Linked DNA regions of Haloarchaeobius amylolyticus. Each later gene encodes a partner of the first gene's protein in a complex. Links are inferred from orthologs where the notes say so. Each region holds a gene or a part of one and is shown in the gene's direction. Other genes may lie near its edges.

The links.
Region 2: the proteins of dph2 (region 1) and NOV86_RS13050 are in contact, whole or in part, in a crystal structure (PDB 6Q2D), measured with the Methanobrevibacter smithii proteins. The link is inferred for Haloarchaeobius amylolyticus from one-to-one orthologs. Residues at the interface, in WP_011954460.1 of Methanobrevibacter smithii: Met1, Met3, Tyr4, Pro28, Glu29, Gly30, Leu31, Met33, Phe58, His80, Thr124, Gln126, Ser179, Gly180, Asn181, Phe182, His183, Leu185, Tyr201, Asn202, Phe211, Ile215, Arg291, Asp295, Asp296, Gln298, Met299; in WP_011954157.1 of Methanobrevibacter smithii: Pro482, Asn483, Lys484, His485, Tyr553, Asp555, Glu556, Glu559, Leu560, Leu591, His592, Glu593, Asp594, Ala595, Val596, His597, Arg598, Gly599, Pro600.

The regions. Positions count from the first base shown.
Region 1 is NZ_JANHDH010000002.1:974,440-980,338, forward strand. Bases 1,777-4,768 are described here. They hold dph2 (diphthamide biosynthesis enzyme Dph2), read left to right. Parts: upstream 1,777-2,749; coding sequence 2,750-3,787; downstream 3,788-4,768. Other genes in these bases: NOV86_RS17415 (helix-turn-helix domain-containing protein), read right to left, coding at 1,777-1,939; NOV86_RS17420 (DNA-binding transcriptional response regulator), read left to right, coding at 2,113-2,616; NOV86_RS17430 (hypothetical protein), read right to left, coding at 3,812-4,768. Outside these bases: tpiA (triose-phosphate isomerase), read right to left, coding at 29-673; NOV86_RS17410 (YlbF/YmcA family competence regulator), read right to left, coding at 735-1,133; more of NOV86_RS17415, read right to left, coding at 1,214-1,776; more of NOV86_RS17430, read right to left, coding at 4,769-4,810; NOV86_RS17435 (DNA-directed RNA polymerase subunit L), read left to right, coding at 4,913-5,197; NOV86_RS17440 (spore germination YkwD domain-containing protein), read right to left, coding at 5,270-5,899. UniProt on the Methanocaldococcus jannaschii protein: Catalyzes the first step of diphthamide biosynthesis, i.e. the transfer of the 3-amino-3-carboxypropyl group from S-adenosyl-L-methionine (SAM) to the C2 position of the imidazole ring of the target histidine residue in translation elongation factor 2 (EF-2).
Region 2 is NZ_JANHDH010000002.1:125,086-130,948, forward strand. The notes cover bases 737-3,692. They hold NOV86_RS13050 (elongation factor EF-2), read left to right. Parts: upstream 737-1,099; coding sequence 1,100-3,286; downstream 3,287-3,692. Other genes in these bases: NOV86_RS13045 (DUF5781 family protein), read right to left, coding at 737-880; NOV86_RS13055 (hypothetical protein), read left to right, coding at 3,408-3,692. In the rest of the region: NOV86_RS13040 (serpin family protein), read right to left, coding at 1-49; more of NOV86_RS13045, read right to left, coding at 128-736; more of NOV86_RS13055, read left to right, coding at 3,693-3,737; NOV86_RS13060 (hypothetical protein), read right to left, coding at 3,760-3,978; NOV86_RS13065 (amino acid-binding protein), read left to right, coding at 4,118-4,651; NOV86_RS13070 (homoserine dehydrogenase), read left to right, coding at 4,648-5,595; tuf (translation elongation factor EF-1 subunit alpha), read left to right, coding at 5,727-5,863. UniProt on the Methanocaldococcus jannaschii protein: Catalyzes the GTP-dependent ribosomal translocation step during translation elongation.

The DNA.
Region 1 (5,899 bases):
GGCCCGCCGGGCGACCCGGTGGTGGCAGTTACAGCGGCGAGACGAGGTCCTCGAGCGCGGCGCGCGGGTCGTCGGCCTTGGCGACACCGGAGGCGAGGAGCACGCCGGTCGACCCGAGTTCGCCCGCGGCCTCGAGGTCGTCGCCGGTCGAGATGCCGGCGCCACAGAGTACGTCGACGCTCTCGTCGACGGCCTTGGCAGCCTCGACCGCGCCGGTGACGACGTCCGGGTCGGCCTGGCTGACGGGCGTGCCGGTGCCGATGAGTTCCGGCGGCTCGACCGCGACCGAGTCCGGGCCGAGGGCGGCGGCCGCGCCGATCTGGCGCGGGTTGTTCGCGCAGACGATGGTCTCGAGGTCGGCGCGCTCGGCGGCGCGCAGCGAGCTATCGATGTCCGCGAGTTTCAGCCGGTTCTCGGAGTGGTTCAGGAGCGTGCCGACCGCGCCGGCGTCGGCGGCCGCCTCCGCCAGCGTGCTCCCGGTGTGGCTGCCGTGCTCGACCGGGCTGACGTGCTGGGCCCAGGTCTCGACGCCCGTCTCGGCCACGCGCTGCAGGTGCGCGGCCTGCGGGGCCACGGCGATACGCACGCCAGAGTCGTCGCTCACGTTCGCTGCCGCCGTCGCGACCCCGACCGGGTCGCACGGGTACGCCTTCAGGTTGACGAGTACGAACACGTCGTAACCGCCACGAGCGTCGGTAAAATAGCTACCTGTTCCGCCAGCGCTTGCCTCTGGTTCAGTCGTTGCAGCAGCCGGAGGCCTCGTCGGCGAAGTCGAGCCCGATGACCTCGGAGAGCGTGTCGTTGACCTGCTCGAGCTTCACGTCGAGGCGGTTCTGGGCGTCGAGGTACTCCTCCATCACGGGGATGTCGTGCAGTTCCTGCTGGGTCTCCTGGAGGTGCTGGAGGTCCTCCTGGGAGGCCTGGCCGGTCTGGCGCGCCAGCATGAACTCCTGGCGGACCTGCTCGAACTCGTCGATCTTCTCCTGGGCCTCCTCGGACTGCTCGACGGCCTCCTGGGCCTCCTGGAACCGCTCGAACTCGGGCAGGTTGCGGATGGCCTCACCGAGTTCGCGGGCGCGCTCGTCGACCGTGTTCGTCTCCTCGGCTGCGTCCCCGCTCGTTTCGATGCTCATGGACGCGGCTTGGGAGCCGATGGGTTTCAACGTGTTGGAAGCAGATTCCCGGCAGGAATCCGTCGGTTCGACGCCCGGCGTCACCGGATGTCGTTCAGCAACTTCGCCTCGGCCTTGCGGAGGTGCTCGGTGAACGTCGTCTTCGAGATGTCGAGTTCGTCCGCGAGGTCCTGCAGGGACACCTCGCGGGGCCACTGGTAGTAGCCCTCCCGGCGAGCGAGTTCGAACACCTCCCGCTGGCGCTGGGAGAGCAGGCGCAGGTACTGGGTCGACCCGCCGGAGTGCGACCGCCCCGAGGAGATGTGCTGGACCTCGATGGTCGCGTCCATGCGGTCGCGGACGGTCGCCAGTCTTTCCTCGAGGTCGGCGCGGTCGCACTGGGCGACCACGGGCCAGTACTCGTACCCGTCGTAGATGCGGACCGGCCCCTCGTGGATGAAGCCGGCCGAGGTGAGCGCCGGCTCGATGCTGTCCTCCTCGGAGTACTCCACGAAGATGTCCTGGGTCGCGTTCCCGGGGTCGAACCCCTCGGCGTGGGTCTGCAGCCCGCTGGAGAGTTCGACCACCGACTCGGTGAGGGCGGAGGCCCGCGTCGCCTCGACCAGGTCGTTCACCTGCGCGCGGGTGTCCCCGAACGCGGTGAACAGCCCCCTGATGTTCCCCTCGGCGAGCGGGAAGGCCCCGTGGTTGATGAGGCCGCCGTCGTGCCGGTCGGTCACCTGGAGCGACCAGCAGTCCGGGTGTGCGACCTTCAGCGTGAGTCGGAGGACCTCGGCCTCGTCCGTCGCGTCGTCCTGCCCAGTCATCAGTGGGTACTGCACGGCCAGTGCGATAAAAGCCGTCGACCGCCCGCCGGACGCTGGACCGGCGAGCGGAGGAATCTCCGGAGTCCACCTGTTTCGCGCTATTTTGAACGGTCTGAACGATTCATGAACGGGCTCACCACTTGATATACGTTCGGGCCGTCGTGGAAACTACGATGGTCGAGCGCACCCCGATGGTACTGGTCGTCGCAGACGACGAACTGATCCGACAGCGCTGTTCGGCGTGGCTCGAGGACGGCGACTACGACGTGGTCGCCACGGGCATCCTCGACGAGGCGCTCGCGACCGCAAAACGGGCAGCGGTCGTGCTCGTCGCGGGCGGTGTCGGCCGGGCGACCCACGACGAACTCGTCCGGATGGTCGGCCGCCACGGCCGCGAATGCGCGGTGGTCTCGCTCGCCTCCTCGGCGAGCTACGACCTCCCCTACGACGCGCGCCTGTCCTCGCCGGTCCGGGAGGCCGAACTCCGGCAGGTGGTCGAGCGCCTCGTGACCCGGGCGACCTACGTCGACCGGCTCGACGCGCTGCTGGCGGCCGCGCGCCGGGCGACCGGCAACCACGGCCGACTCTCCCGGCTCCGGTCGGAGACCCGCGACCTCCAGGACGGGTTCGAGCCGGCGGACTACGAGGCGGTCTTCCGCACCATCGACCCGTCGTAGCGTCGCCGCAGGGTCGCACAGCACTCGACAGGACGCCTCCGGACCGTTCTCCCCGACAACAGGGCACATAGGCCACAGACCGGCCGTTCCCGAACCGCGGAAGTTAACCGTCCGCCCCAGTTATGCGATGCTAATGAGCAACGAGTCGTTCTCCGAGGGAGACCTCAGGAACACAGGCATGTCCCTCAAGCACGACCGCGAGTGGGACTACGAGCTCGAGCGCATCATCGAGGCGGTCGAGGAGCGCGACGCGACCAAGGTGGGCCTCCAGTTCCCGGAGGGCCTGAAACGCCGCGGCCCGAAGGTCGCCGACGACCTCCGCGAACTGCTGCCCGAGGACGTGACCGTCCTCATCTCCGGCCAGCCCTGCTACGGCGCGTGCGACCTCGACACCTTCCTCATGCGCCGCACCGACGTGTTCGTCCACTTCGGCCACTCCCCCATGAAGGAGTCGGACAAGATCATCTACGTGCCGCTGTTCTCCAACGTCGAGGTCCGCCCCATCATGGAGCGCGCCGTCGAGGAGGAACTCGAGGAGGGCGACGTGGGCCTCGTCACGACCGCCCAGCACATGAACCGCTTCGGCGAGATGAAAGAGTGGCTCACGGAGCAGGGCTTCGACGTCCACACCCGCAAGGGCGACGACCGCCTCACCCACGAGGGGCAGGTGCTCGGGTGCAACTACGCCTCCGCGGACATCGACGCCGACCAGATCCTCTACGTCGGCGGCGGGAAGTTCCACCCCCTCGGACTCGCGATGGAGCACCCCGACAAGACGGTCGTCATCGCCGACCCCGTCAACAACGTCCTCACCGTGGCCGACACGGAGAAGTTCATGAAGCAGCGCTACGCCTCGGTCCACAAGGCGATGGACGCCGAGAAGTTCGGCGTCATCTTCTGTACGAAGATCGGCCAGGGGCGCTGGGAGATCGCCGAGGAGATCGTCGACAACAACGAGAACGCCTACCTCATCACGATGGACGAGGTCACCCCCGACAGGCTGCGCAACTTCGACATGGACGCCTTCGTGAACACGGGCTGTCCGCGTATCACGACCGACGACGGGCCGCAGTTCCACAAGCCGATGCTCACGCCCCAGGAGTACAGGATCGCCATCGGCGAGGAACCGCTGGAGGACCTCGCGTTCGACACCTTCCACGGGACGTGGTGACCGGCTGAAACGCGCTTCTCTCTCCTACTCGGATTCCAGTTCTTCCGACGTTATCTCGTAGGTCTGCCCGTCGTACGCGACGTGGCGCGCCTCGTCGATGCCGAAGGGCGGGTAGGCGCCGTTCTCCTCGACGAACCGGACCGTCTCGACGCCGGATTCGAAGAACGCGAGGGCATCTCGGAGGTTCCGCATCCGGAGTACCTGCTCGGTGATGAACTCGTACGGGTCGGCCGCGCTCTCGACCCGGGTGACGCGGTACTCGCACGTCCGGCCGTTGTAACCGGATTCGAGGTCGCGGTCGACCGTGACCACGTCGCCGTCGCGCGTGGTCCCCGTGACCTTCTCGGATGGCTCCAGTTCGACCGCGGGTCCCTCGATGCTGAACCGCGCCGCGAGGGCGGTCTGGTGCTCGTGGTCGGTCGACTCGAACCAGCCGCCGGCGGTGAAGGCGTACTCGCCACCGCCGAGGCCGCCGACGGTCACGTCCGCGGTCCCCTCGGTGAACGCGAGGGCGCTGGTGTCCGCGTTGTCGACGGTCAGGGTCCAGGTGTGGGACTGGGCGGGGTCGACCATCATCGCCGGGACCGGGATGCGTCGTGGCGCGACACTGTACCACTCGCCGTCGACCCGTTTCCTGACCCGCCAGTCGTAGAAGTTCGTGGTGAATGTCGTCTCGGTGTCGTTCCGCAGGGTGAACGCGAGGTCGCCGGTCGGGAGCGAGAGGCTGTCCCCGGACGCCGAGAGGACGAGCGGCGAGTCGGCCATCGCGGGCCAGCAGACGACGCGGCTCGTGTTCTCCTCGCCGTGGACCGGGCAGTCGGTCTCGGAGGCGGGGACACCGATATCGGCTGGCTCCAGCGCGGTGGTCTGGTCGCCGGTGGTCGGGTGGGTCGTCGTGTGCGTGTCGGTGTGGCTGGTGGGCGGGCTGGTCGTGGTCTGCGACTCCGTGCTGGAGCCGGGGAGGGTGCTCGCACAGCCGGCGAGGCCGACGGCGAGCGTGGAGAGGAGGGCACGTCGTTTCACACGTTGGACGTGTCCGAACGATTGTAAATGCTTTCTGCCGCGTGCACCAGGCGCCACACACGTTCCGAAACCTGTAAACGCCGCCACCGACCACGAGGACACATGGAACTCACCGTCACGGAGAACCTCGAGCAGGAACTCCACGTCGAGATCGCTGGGGAGGACCACACGTTCATGAACGTCCTCAAGGGTGCGCTCCTGGAGACGGAGGGCGTCAGTGCCGCGACCTACGACATGAACCCCGAGCAGTCCGGTGGGCAGACAGAGCCCATCCTCACCGTCAAGACGTACGAGGGGACCGCCCCGCTCGACGCGCTGGAGACCGCCGCAAAGCGCGTGCAGGAGAAGACCGACGCGTTCCGCACCGCGTTCGAGAACGCGGCCTGATTCTTCGACCAGTCTCCTCGTCTCGGCCGTCTCGACAGTGAGCGACGCATTCGGTCAGGGTCGACGGGAGCCTCAGCAGAACAGGTGGGCCACGTAGATGCGGCCGTCGGGCGCGACGTGCACGTCGACGGCGTAGGTCGTGTTCGCGTCGAGGACCGTCTGTCTGGACTGGGAGCCGGTGAGCAGCGACTGGGCGACGCTGTCGGCCAGTTCCTGGGTGGTCTCGTAGTCGCCGATGCGTGACCCGTCGGTGCCGTCGACGGAGCCGAAGAAGTACCCTCGCGGCTCACAGCCCGGCGAGAACTCGCCCAGGCCGCCGCGGACCTGCCCGCCCTCGTAGTCCTCGGCGACGCGTTGCTGGTTGGCGAACGTCGTCATCGCGGCCAGCGTCTCGTCCTCCGCGAGGTCGCTCTCGCCCTGTTCGGCCCGGAAGTCGTTCACCTGCCGGTGGACGTTCGTCTCGACCGCCGCGAGGTCGATGCCGTTCGCGGTCGTCGCGTTCCCCGGGACGTTCTCGACGGTCGGGGTCTGGTCGCCGAGGGGGAACGGGACGACCCCCGTGGCGAAGAGTGCAGCGACGAGCAACATGACCGCGATGAGGGGGGCGAAGGGCCTGGCGACGGTGAGCCACCCGACCCCGGCGGCTTCGGACTCGACGTCCTCGTAGTCCGGTTTGCGCTTCTCGAGGCCCATGTTGCCACA
Region 2 (5,863 bases), 850 kb from region 1 along the record:
AGAGCGCGCCCGCCAGGGCGAGCACCTCTCTGCGGTTCCAGGTGTTCATGCCGGTACAGAGGTGCTCCGAGCTTATCTCGGCGCGCTTACGTAAAAGAGCGATTTGAACCTGGCGAGAGCACGGCGCTCAGTCTGCGGCCTGCTGTCGGCCGAGCGCATACTCCCGGGTCACGTCGACCAGGGCCTTCCGGTACCCGCTCTCGCTCGGGTCGTCGGCCAGCGTTGCGAAGTGGCGCTTGAATCGCTCGACGCTCACGTCCGGCGCGTCGCTCGCGGCCACGCGTGCGAGTTCGTACATCGGGTGGTCGTCGTCGACGAGGTCGTGGCGTTCCACCAGCGCGAGCGCGAAGGCCGCGTTGACCGCCGTGATGTCCGGGTCGGCACCCGGCTGGATGGGCATGAGCCCGGCCCGTGGCGGGCTCGGCTGGTCGGCGACCGCCGCGGCGAGGCTCGATTCGAGGAAGGAGACGAGCTTCTCCGGCGGGGACACCCGCATCGTGATGTCGTCGGCGTAGATGTCCTTCATGTGGTTGGCGATCTGGTAGCAGTGTGCGACCTTGCGGCGCTCGACGCTGTTGCCCGCGAGGCCCAGGAAGAGGGCCTCGTCGGTCGACTGGACGTGCGAGGGGTGTTCCTCCTCGTAGCGCACCATGTGCGCGAACTCGTGGATGGTGAGTTCGCGGGCCATCACGCTCGTCGCGGCCCGTCGCGAGATGTTGAGGACGTGGTGGTCGTCGTAGTGGCCTGTCCAGGTCCGCTCGTCGGGGTCCTCCCTGACGTGGACGCGGATCGGCAACTCGACGTCGGCCTCGGTCTCGAAGAGGTCCCGGGCGCTCAAGAAGGGAGCCGTGGGCCCGGAACCCTGTACGCGAACCTCCATGCTATACTCTCTCAAGCGTTCGGGCGTCATGAGGGTTCCGGCTACGTGAACCGTTGCCGATAGTGGGTACCGGGTCGAGATTCGGCGGTCAACCGGGGAGTACTGTGCGTACCATTGACTCACCAAGTCGTTCTGAGGGCCCCGAAAACGGGCGTCTCACGGTGTCACGGCGAATCGAAAACAGCATACTTTTACCGCCTTCGTCGGTACGCAACACCAATGGGTAGACGAAAGAAGATCGTCGAACAGTGCGAACGGCTGATGGACAAGCCGGAGCAGATCCGGAACATCGCCATCGCCGCGCACGTCGACCACGGTAAGACGACACTGACAGACAACCTGCTCGCCGGGACGGGCATGATCGCCGACGAAGGTGAGGCGACCAAGCTCATGATGGACACGGAGGAGGACGAGCAGGAACGTGGGATCACCATCGACGCGGCGAACGTGTCGATGACCCACGAGGTAGACGGCGACAACCACCTCATCAACCTCATCGACACGCCGGGCCACGTCGACTTCGGTGGCGACGTGACCCGTGCGATGCGTGCCGTCGACGGCGCGCTCGTCGTCGTGGACGCGGTCGAGGGCGCCATGCCCCAGACCGAGACTGTCGTCCGTCAGGCACTCCGCGAGGGTGTGAAGCCGGCCCTGTTCATCAACAAGGTCGACCGCCTCATCTCCGAGCTGCAGGAGGGTCCCGAGGAGATGCAAAAGCGTCTCCAGAAGGTCATCGGCGACGTCAACGAACTCATCGCCGGCATGACCGAGGACATGGACGACGTCGACGACTGGACGGTCTCCGTCCAGGACGGCACCGTCGCGTTCGGGTCCGCCCTGTACATGTGGGGTGTCTCGGTGAACTCCATGCAGCGCACCGGCATGGACTTCGGCGACATCATCGAGCTCGAGCGCGCGGACAAGCGCAAGGAGCTCCACGAGAAGACGCCGCTCTCGAACGTCGTGCTCGACATGGTCGTCGAGCACTTCCCGGACCCCATCGAGGCCCAGCCCCGCCGTATCCCGCGCATCTGGCGCGGTGACGACGAGTCCGAGATCGCAGAGCAGATGCGTCTCGTCGACGACGACGGCGAGGTCGTCTTCATGTGTACCGACATCCACATGGACCCCCACGCTGGCGAGGTCGCGACCGGTCGCGTCTTCTCCGGCACCATGGAGAAGGGTCAGGACCTCCACGTGTCCGGCACCGCCGGCACGAACCGCCTGCAGTCCGTCGGACTGTTCATGGGTGGCGAGCGCGAGGAAGTGGACCACGTCCCCGCGGGGAACATCGCCGCGGTCACGGGTCTGAAGGACGCCATCGCCGGCTCCACCGTCTCCTCGCTGGAGATGACCCCGTTCGAGTCCATCGAACACATCTCCGAGCCGGTCATCACGAAGTCCGTCGAGGCGAAGAACATGGACGACCTGCCGAAGCTCATCGAGACGCTCCGTCAGGTGTCCAAGGAGGACCCGACGATCCAGATCACCATCAACGAGGACACGGGCGAGCACCTCATCTCCGGGCAGGGCGAGCTCCACCTCGAGGTCATCACCCAGCGCATCGAGCGCAACCAGGGCATCCCGGTCATCACCGGTGAGCCCATCGTCGTCTACCGCGAGGCGCCGCGCGCGGAGACCGGCGAGGTCGAGGGCATCTCCCCGAACCGCCACAACCGGTTCTACATGACCCTCGAACCGCTCAGCGAGGACATCGTCGAGACCATCCGCATGGGTGAGGTCTCGATGGACATGCCCGAACTGGAGCGCCGTGAGGCCTTCCAGGAGGCCGGCATGGACAAGGACACGTCCCAGAACGTCGAGCACATCTTCGGGACGAACCTCCTCATCGACGACACGAAGGGTATCCAGCACCTCAACGAGACGATGGAACTCGTCATCGAGGGGCTCGAGGAGGCCCTCGAGGACGGCCCGCTGGCCGCCGAGCCCGTCCAGGGCGCGATGCTGCGCCTGAAGGACGCCCGCCTCCACGAGGACACCATCCACCGTGGCCCGGCCCAGGTCATCCCGGCAGTCCGGGAGGCCGTCCACCGCGCGCTCATCCACTCGGGTGTCGCGCTGATGGAGCCGATGCAGGACGTCCGCATCGACGTGCCGAACGAGCACATGGGCGCCGCCTCCGGCGAGATCCAGGGTCGCCGTGGCCGCGTCGACGACATGTACCAGGAGGGTGACCTCATGGTCGTCGAGGGCATCGCGCCCGTCGACGAGATGATCGGCTTCTCCTCCGACATCCGCAGCGCGACCGAGGGTCGTGCGTCGTGGAACACGGAGAACGCCGGCTTCGAGTTCATGTCCGACAGTCTCCAGGAGGAGAAGATCATGGAGATCCGCGAGCGCAAGGGCATGAAGCTCGAGCTGCCCGAGGGCGCCGACTACCTGTAACCCGGTTCTCCTTTCTCTCCCGTTCTCGCGACCGCCCAGCCGCGGGTCTGTCGGCGAAGGTGACTGTAAGATACGCTATCAGGAACGTTTATTCTATACCGCGATACATACGGAACGTAACGTGCCCGCAGGTTGCCAACACTGTGGTCGTCGGCTCGTCCCGGTCGGTGTCCACACCACGGTCGTCTCGCCGCCCATCACCGCCGGTGGCGGGTCAGAAGAGGAGCACCCGGACGAGTCGATACCGGCGGGCGAGCGCGAGGAGTTGCGCCGGGAGGTGGTCGACCTCGCAGAGCGCACCGTGGTCGTGCGCGCGGTCGCGCTGCGGCCGGACGACCCCGAGCCGGTCGTCGCGGAGTGGTGTCCCGACGCGTCCTGTCCCGGCCAGAGAGAGGCACGGGAGGCCGTCACGGCGCACCTCGCACAGCTGGCCGAGACGTACCGGGAGTGAGCAGTCTTCGATTCTCCGAGGATCAGAACGGCAGGTAGCTGTCGTACAGGTCGTCGATGCGGTCGTTTATCGCGGAGCCGTCCTGTGACCCCCACGGGTAGCGCGAGAAGTAGAAGCCACAGGCGACGATGATGGCGAGGGTCTGGGCGAGTTCCGGGGCGAGGACGCTCCCGACGAGCAGGATGACGAACGCGAGGACGCCGGCGACCACGACGTCGAACAGCTGTCGTGCGATGGACATACGGGAGGCTTCGGCCGACGAGACAAGAAGTCACCGAAGGTGAGGAGAGTTTTGCGAGTGGCTGAAGGCTTATATCGCTCAGGAAGGTCAGACCTACGTATGGACCGACGACGCGCCGTGTTCTTCGCGGGTGATTTCGATGGCGACTGACGTCTCCGAGACGCGGCGAGCGTACACAGTCCGGCTGGAACTCGTCGACGAGCCGGGCGAGCTGTTGCGCGCGCTCCGTCCCATCGCGGACAACGGAGGGAACCTGCTCTCGATATTCCACGAGCGCGGGAACCTGACACCGCGGGGGAACATCCCGGTCGAGGTCGACCTGGAGTGCTCGCCGAGCCGCTTCGAGGACGTGGTCCAGGGCCTGCGCGACGCCGGCGTCACGGTGACGCAGGCCGGGGCCGACCAGTACACCGAGCAGGTGAGCGTGCTGCTCGTCGGGCATCTCGTCGAGACGGACCTCTCGGACACGCTGGAGACCATCGAGGAGTGCAGTGGGGCCTCGGTCATCGACTTCGCGCTGGACGCGCCGGCCGGGACGGACGACGTCTCGAGCGCGCGGGCACAGCTCGCGGTCGAGCCGGGCCAGACCGAGGAGGCGCTCGCGGTGGTCCGCGAGGTCGCCGAGAAGAAGGAGCTGCGTGTCGTCGAACCGCTCGTGGAGGGAGACGCATGAAGGTCGCCGTCCTCGGTGCGGGCGCGGTCGGACGCTCGGTCGCGCGCCTCGCGGGCGAGCACGGCCACACCGTGACCGGTCTGGCGGACTCGAGTTCCGGCGTGACGAACCCCGACGGCATCGACGTGGACGCGGTGCTCTCGCGGAAGTCGGCGCGTGGCTACGTCGGCGGGGCCGACCCCGAGGTGGTGCTCGACGGCGAGTACGACGTCCTCGTCGAGGCGACGCCGACCACACTCGGCGACGCCGAGCCCGGCTTCTCGCACGTCCGGACCGCGCTGGAGCGCGACCGGCACGTCGTGCTGGCGAACAAGGGCCCGGTGGCCGAGCGCTACGGCGACGTGATGGACCTCGCGGCCGCGAGCGAGGGCGAGGTGCTGTTCGAGGCGACCGTCGCCGGCGCCATCCCGGTGCTCGGCACCATCGCGGACTACGGCCCTTCACAGGTGACCGCGGTCCGCGGCGTCCTGAACGGGACGGCGAACTTCATCCTCTCGCGGATGGCCGCCGAGGGGCTCGACTACGAGCACGTCCTCGCGGAGGCACAGGACCTCGGCGTCGCCGAGGCCGACCCCGCCTTCGACGTCGAGGGGACCGACGCCGCCCTCAAGTGCGTCATCCTCTCGAACGTGCTCGCCGGCGGCGAGACGGAGTACACCCTCGAGGACGCGGACGTCGACGGCATCGTCGACATCCCGCCGAGTGCACTCCAGCTCGCGCAGTCCGACGGGCGCACCGTCCGTCTCGTCGGCGAGGCGACCCCGACGGGCATCCGGGTCGGCCCGCGACTCGTCCCGACCGACAGTCCGCTCGCGGTGACCGGGACGGAGAACATCGTCCAGCTGGAGACCGACCACGCGGGCACGCTCGCGCTGCGCGGTCGCGGGGCCGGTGGCGACCCCACCGCGAGTGCGGTGCTGGCGGACGTCGCGCGCCTCGAGTGACGCCCTTTGGTGTGTCTTCGCACGCCAAACCGCAAGACGGCGACGGGGTGTCGTGAGGCCCGTATCGAAATGGTTTTAACTGTTTCTGCCGAAAGATTCCCACACAGCGCCTCTGCGCGTGAGATACAACAATGAGCGACAAACCGCACCAGAACCTGGCCATCATCGGCCACGTCGACCACGGTAAGAGCACACTGGTCGGGCGACTCCTCTTCGAGACGGGGAGCGTGCCCGAGCACGTCATCGAGCAGTACCGCGAGGAAGCCGA